2 regions of the Roseateles sp. GW823-FHT07B05 genome follow, and region 1 is predicted to be linked to the other one. Evidence: predicted binding sites of a transcription regulator. Region 1 holds the regulator's gene; the other holds the start of a gene.
The links. The regulator FNR, encoded in region 1, switches genes on or off when oxygen is low (the NO sensors DNR and NnrR bind a similar motif). The targets are predictions, from matches to a motif close to TTGATNNNNATCAA.
Positions count from the first base shown of each region.

Region 1 (3,406 bases):
ATCAGCGCCATGATGACGGCACGGCGCAGCAGGTCGTCACGCGTCAGCGCCAGGCCGCGCTGCACAGGCAGCTGCTGCTGGTTCAGCGCATCCTCGTACTCGGCCAGCGTCTTGGCGTTCTGCGCGTAGGAGGCCCCCACGCGGCTGATGGCAGAGACGCCCAGGCCCACGAGGTCGCAGTCGGGCTGCGTCGAGTAGCCCTGGAAGCCGCGGTGCAGCAGGCCCTGGCGCTTGGCGATGGCCAGCGGGTCGTCCGGCAGCGCGAAGTGGTCCATACCGATGTAGGTGTAGCCCTCGCCCAGCAGCGCGCTGATGGCACCCGACAGCATGGCCAGCTTGTCGCCCGCGGGCGGCAGCAGCTCGGCGACGATGCGGCGCTGTGGCTTGAAGCGCTGCGGCAGGTGGGCGTAGGCATACATCGCGATGCGGTCGGGCCGCAGCTCGGCCACCTGCGCGATGGTGCGGGCGAAGCTGGCGGGCGTCTGCAGCGGCAGGCCGTAGATCAAGTCCACGTTGGTGGACGAGAAGCCCAGTTCGCGGGCGTGCTGCATCAGCGCGGCCACCTGCTCCAGCGGCTGCACGCGGTGAACGGCCTTCTGCACGGCGGCGTCGAAGTCCTGCACGCCGAACGACAGCCGGTTGAAGCCCAGCAGCCGCAGGTGGGCCAGCCGGGCCAGGTCCACCGTGCGCGGGTCCACCTCGATGGACAGCTCGGCGCCCGGCAGCAGCTTGAAGCGGCGCCGCAGCATCTCCATCAGCTCGCCCAGCTCGGCGTCGGACAGGAAGGTGGGCGAGCCGCCGCCCAGGTGCAGCTGCGACACCGGCGCGATGCCACCGGCCCCGGCGGCGAGCGCATCGGCCACCAGGTCCACCTCACGGCCCAGCGCGGCCAGGTAGGGCGCGGCACGGTCGTGGTGCTTGGTGATGATCTTGTTGCAGGCGCAGTAGTAGCAGAGCTGCTCGCAGAACGGGATGTGCACGTACACCGACAGCGGCTGCACCGTGCCGCGCTGTCGCAGCGCCTGCAGGTGTTGCGCACCCTGGTGGGCCTCGACGAAGCGGTCCGCCGTCGGGTAGGACGTGTAGCGCGGTCCGGCCACGTCGTGTCGGCGCAGCAGGTCGGCAAGCTCAAGTTCGAGTTGGGGAGGACGATCGGTCACAGCAGCCATGTCGCCACTTTGCCGAGCCAGCCCCGCCCCGGCCTTGACGCAGGTCAAGGCCGGGGCGGGTCGCCTGGCGAAGAATGCCCCACATGCTGACGACCCAACCCTGCCCGATGCGCGCGTCGCCCGCATCCGAACCGTCGACACTGCCCGCCATCGAGCCGCTGAAGGTCGCCTGCGCCAGCTGCAACCTGCGCGAGCTGTGCCTGCCCGTTGGCCTGAATTCGGGCGAGCTGCAGCAGCTGGACGGCCTGGTCGCCAAGCGCCGCTCGGTGGCACGGGGCGACCACCTGTTCCGCAACGGCGAGCGCTTCGAGGCGCTGTACGCGGTGCGCACCGGCTTCTTCAAGACCTGCGTGGGCAGCGAGGACGGCCGCGATCAGGTGACCGGCTTCCAGATGGCCGGCGAGCTGCTGGGGCTGGACGGCATCAGCAGCGACCACCACCACTGCGACGCCGTCGCGCTGGAGGACTCGTCGGTCTGCGTCATCCCCTACGCGCAGCTGGAAGACCTGTCGCGCGAGTTCACGGTGCTGCAGCACCAGTTCCACAAGATCATGAGCCGCGAGATCGTGCGCGATCACGGCGTCATGCTGCTGCTGGGCAACATGCGCGCGGAGGAGCGGCTGGCCGCCTTCCTGCTGAACCTGACGCAGCGGTTGCAGGCGCGCGGGTTCTCGGCGTCCAGCCTCGTGCTGCGCATGACGCGCGAGGAGATCGGCAGCTACCTGGGCCTGAAGCTGGAGACCGTGAGCCGCACGTTCTCGCGCTTCCAGGACGAGGGGCTGATGGAGGTGAAGCAGCGGCAGCTGCGCATCCTGAACCAGGCGGGGCTGCAGGCGCTCGTCAACAACAGCCGGTGTTGAGTTGAGGCCCCTCGCCCGCGCTTGCCGCTGAACGCGGGCAAGCCCGGGCGGTCTTGCAGACCGCGCAGCCGACGGAGCGGCTGCCCTTCGGCAGGCACGACAAGTCCTGAGGACTTGTCGTGTCCGGCCTCAGCCCCCGAGGGGACGGCGATGATCGCGGGGGTGGCCCCGCTCGCACATCGCCCAAGGGGGCCGGCTTGCGGGGTGGAGTCGGACACAAGCAGTCCCTGCGGACTGCTTGTGCCTACGGAACGCCATGGGCCTCTGGCCCATGGCAGGCCCGGCGCTCGGCCCCAATGCAAAAAAGAAAAAGCCCCGCGGCGTGCGCGGGGCCTTGAAGTCACGAGCGGTGAGGTCAGCCGACCTTGATCTCGTTGCGCACTTCCTTCACGCCGGGGACGGCGGCGACGAGCTTGATGGCCTTCTGGGCCAGTTCGGCGCTGGGGGCCGCGCCCTTCACGATGACGACGCCGCTGTCGGTGCTGCTGACGGTCAGCGGCAGGGTCTGCAGGTCCTTGTCCTGCTGCAGCACGGCCGCGGCCTGGGCGGCAACAGCGGCGGCGTCCGCAGGCTGGGCCTGCGGCGCCTGACCGGCGGGCGCCGGGGCCGGGTCGGCGGCGAAGGCGGTGGACAGGGCCGTCGCCGTCAGGGTGGCGGTCAGCAGGCGGGCAAAGGTGGAAGCGTGTTGCATGCGTATCTCCTGAGGATGCGTGGATAAAACGCGGCACCGGATCGGCACCACGACACCCTCAGCGCAACAGCCGTGCCAGCCCCGACTTCTCCTTTCATATCAACCACTTGACTCTCTTGCGAGCCGGGTTGGCACGGCCAGGCGGGCGATTCTGTCGCCGCCTGGCGACAGGCCCGGCGCCGCGCGGGCTAAGTGCCTGATTCACCGGACCTTTTGCTGTCGCTGAAATCCGACGCCGCATCTTGGGGGTCGTCGCGGAACAGCTGCGGGTCCAGCCCGTGCTTCTGCATCAGCCGGTAGAACTCGCTGCGGTTGCGGTCGGCCAGCCGCGCGGCCTCGGCGACATGGCCGGAGGTCAGCCTGAGCAAGCGGTTCAGGTAGTCGCGCTCGAAGCGCTGCTTGGCCTGCTGGTAGTTCAGCACCTCGGCCGACGGCATCTGCAGCGCCCGCTGCACCTGCGCCAGCGGCACCAGCGGCGCCGTCGCCAGCACGCAGACCTGCTCGACGACGTTGTAGAGCTGGCGCACGTTGCCGGGCCACGGCGCCGTCACCAGCGCCTCCAGCGCGTCGGGCGCAAAGCCCTTCACACGCTTGTGGTGGCGCGCGGCCAGCGCGGCGAGGAAGTGCTGCGCCAGCAACGCGATGTCCTCGCGGCGCTCGCCCAGCGCCGGCAGCGCCAGCCGCAC
Region 1 covers NZ_JBXAGX010000001.1:1,024,872-1,028,277, reverse strand. The annotation lists gene hemN (oxygen-independent coproporphyrinogen III oxidase) at 1-1,169, opposite strand, end outside; gene fnr (fumarate/nitrate reduction transcriptional regulator Fnr) at 1,277-2,029, shown strand; gene AC1Q7O_RS04215 (BON domain-containing protein) at 2,385-2,720, opposite strand; gene AC1Q7O_RS04210 (sigma 54-interacting transcriptional regulator) at 2,909-3,406, opposite strand, start outside.

Region 2 (3,406 bases), on a different contig from region 1:
GCCACCTTCGCAAAAAAGAGGTGATGCGCGACGCGGAACCCGTCAAGAGCGAAAAGCTTACGGCGCGTGCGCTGGTCGTCCGTCTCCCTGACGCCAAGTTGGTGCACCCAAGCGTGCAGTTTTGCCGGCACCTGTGGGGCGCTGCATCGAACCTGAGGCTGGCTGTGCTGTCGGCCTCGCCTGTTCCGGGTGCCGGAAAAAACAAAGGCGGGCCGAAGCCCGCCTTGATGTGGTGCGGTGAGCGTCAGTCCTGCACGACCGCCGCCTCGCGCAGCTTCTTGTTCACGCGCAGCGCCAGCAAGGTGCAGGCCACGGCGGACAGCAGGTACACCGTCAGCGACCCGAGGCCGAAGCGCGACGACAGGTACAGCGCGATGACCGGCGCAAAGGCCGCGCCCAGCAGCCAGGCCATGTCAGCCGTCAGCGCCGCACCGGTGTAGCGGAAATGCGGCAGGAAGTTGGACGTCACCGAGCCGGCCGACTGGCCGTAGGACAGGCCCAGCAGCACGAACCCGATCAGCAGGAAGGCGGCCTGGCCCGAACGGCCGCCGCCCAGCATCATGGGCGCGAACAGCGCGAACACGCCGATGGCGATGGCCAGCGTGCCCAGGAAGCTGCGGCGGCCGATCTTGTCGGCGATCAGCCCCGACATGGGCATGGCCGCGGCAGCGAAGGCGGCGCCCAGCAGTTCCATGCGCATGAAGTCGTCGATGCCCTGCGGGTCGGACAGCGCCACCCACGACAGCGGGAACACCGTCACCAGGTGGAAGAGGGCGTAGCTGGCCAGCGCGGCGAAGGCGCCGATGACGATGTGGTGGCCCTGCGCCGGCAGCAGTTCGTGCAGGTGGGCCGGGTCCAGCTCATGCTCTTCCATGCGCTTCTCGTACTCGTGCGTGACGACCAGCCGCAGCCGGGCGAACAGCGCGACGACGTTGATCGCGAAGGCCGTGAAGAACGGGAAGCGCCAGCCCCAGGACAGGAAGTCCTGGGTGTTCAGGCTGGTGTAGACGTACAGGAACACGCCCGACGCGACCAGGAAGCCCAGCGGCGCTCCCAGCTGACCCAGCATGGCGTACCAGCCGCGGCGGTCCGGCGGCGCGTTCAGCGCCAGCAGCGATGGCAGGCCGTCCCAGGAGCCGCCCAGCGCCAGGCCCTGGCCCACGCGGCACAGCGCCAGCAGCACGATGGCCGTGGTGCCCGCCGTCGCGTAGCCGGGCAGCAGGCCCATGGCCACGGTGGAGCAGCCCAGCAGGAACAGGGCGGCGGTCAGCTTGGCGGAGCGGCCGAACTTGCGCTGGATCTCCATGCCGATCAGCGTGCCGACCGGTCGGACGACGAAAGCCAGCGCGAACACCAGGAAGGCGTACAGCGTGCCCGTCAGCTGGTCGGTGAACGGGAAGAACACCTGCGGAAAGATCAGCACCGACGCGATGCCGAACACAAAAAAGTCGAAATATTCCGAAGCCCGGCCGATGATCACGCCGACGGCGATGTCGCCGGGCGCCAGATCCTCGTCGGTGCGGCTGGTCAGGGGACCGGACTTCGGGGCCTGGAAGGTACTGCTTGCAACTGCCATATCGGTCTTGTCTCCGTCGGTCACTAGGACAAAATGTCCACTCGTTGATTTGCCTCAATCAACTTACATTCCTGTCCCACGTGCAAGATCGTTAACCCTCGCGCGTAAGTCCGGATGTACCCCACAAAGTCTCTCCTTGCTCGCGCCCTGGTCTTGTCGGCCAGTGCCTCATTGGCTGGCTGTGATTGGATCGTGATGAAGCCGCACGGCGACATCGCGCAACAACAGGCCAATCTCATCGTCACGTCGACGTTGCTGATGCTGCTGATCATCGTCCCGGTGATCGCGCTGACGTTGTTCTTTGCCTTCCGTTACAGGCAATCGAACAAGGAAGCGACCTACTCGCCGGACTGGGATCACTCCACGCGCCTGGAACTGGTGATCTGGGGCGCGCCGCTGCTCATCATCATCGCGCTGGGCGCCATCACGTGGATCAGCACCCACAAGCTGGACCCGTTCCGTCCGCTGGACCGCATCTCGGAAGGCAAGCCGCTGGCCGCCGGCGTGAAGCCGCTGGAGGTGTACGCCGTGTCCATGGACTGGAAGTGGCTGTTCATCTACCCCGAGCAGGGCATCGCCACCGTCAACGAGATGGCCGCGCCGGTGGATCGCCCGATCCACTTCCGCTTCACGTCGACGAACGTGATGAACACCTTCTACGTGCCCGCGCTGGCCGGCATGATCTACACGATGCCCGGCATGGAGACGCAACTCCACGCGATCATCAACAAGGCGGGCGTCTACGACGGCATCTCGGCGCACTACAGCGGCGCCGGCTTCTCGGACATGCGCTTCAAGTTCCACGGCGTCAGCAACGAGGACTTCGCCCGCTGGGTCGAGTCCAACAAGGCCGGCGGCCAGGCGCTGACGCGTGAGGACTACCTGAAGCTTGAGCAGCCCAGCACCAAGGAACCGGTGCGCCGCTTCGCCAGCGTCGAGCCGGGCCTGTGGGGCGCCATCGTCGACCGTTGCGTCGACGGCAAGAAGATGTGCGCCAGCCAGATGATGGCCATCGACGCCGCCGGCGGTGCCGGCAAGGGCGGCGTGGCCGGCACGATGCGCAGCAACTGGGCGGCCGCGGACGGCAGCAAGCGCGAGCGCCTGGTGGTGGCCGCGCTGTGCACGCCCACGAACCCGCAGGGCCTGCCCGAAGGTGAAGCCGCCGCCGCGGCTGCCGTGACCAAGAACTAAGAGAAGTCCGATGACCGTCTACCCTGATGAGCTCCACCCGGTCTTCGGCCGGCTGGGCCTGCATGCCCTGCCGTTGCACGAGCCCATCCTCGTCGCAACCTTCATCGCCGTCGCCCTGGGCGGCCTGCTGGTGCTGTTCCTGATCACGAAGTTCCGCCTCTGGGGCACCCTGTGGCGCGACTGGATCACCAGCATCGACCACAAGAAGATCGGGATCATGTACATGATCCTGGGCATCATCATGCTGCTGCGCGGCTTTGCCGACGCGCTGATGATGCGGGCCCACCAGGCCATGGCCTTCGGCGAGAACGCCGGCTTCCTGCCGCCGCACCACTACGACCAGGTCTTCACGGCCCACGGCGTCATCATGATCTTCTTCGTCGCGATGCCGTTCGTGACGGGCCTGATGAACTACGTCGTGCCGCTGCAGATCGGCGCGCGTGACGTGGCCTTCCCGTTCCTGAACAACTTTAGCTTCTGGATGACGGTGGGCGGCGCCATCCTGGTCATGATCTCGCTGTTCGTCGGCGAGTTCGCCAAGACCGGCTGGCTGGCCTTCCCGCCGCTGTCGGGCATCCTCGCGAGCCCCGACCCCGGCGTGGACTACTACCTGTGGTCATTGCAGATCGCGGGTGTGGG
Region 2 covers NZ_JBXAGX010000002.1:275,922-279,327, reverse strand. The annotation lists gene AC1Q7O_RS05580 (MFS transporter) at 245-1,576, opposite strand; gene cyoA (ubiquinol oxidase subunit II) at 1,691-2,767, shown strand; gene cyoB (cytochrome o ubiquinol oxidase subunit I) at 2,778-3,406, shown strand, end outside.
Region 2: the regulator FNR is predicted to act here: its motif matches at 1,621-1,634, upstream of cyoA (ubiquinol oxidase subunit II).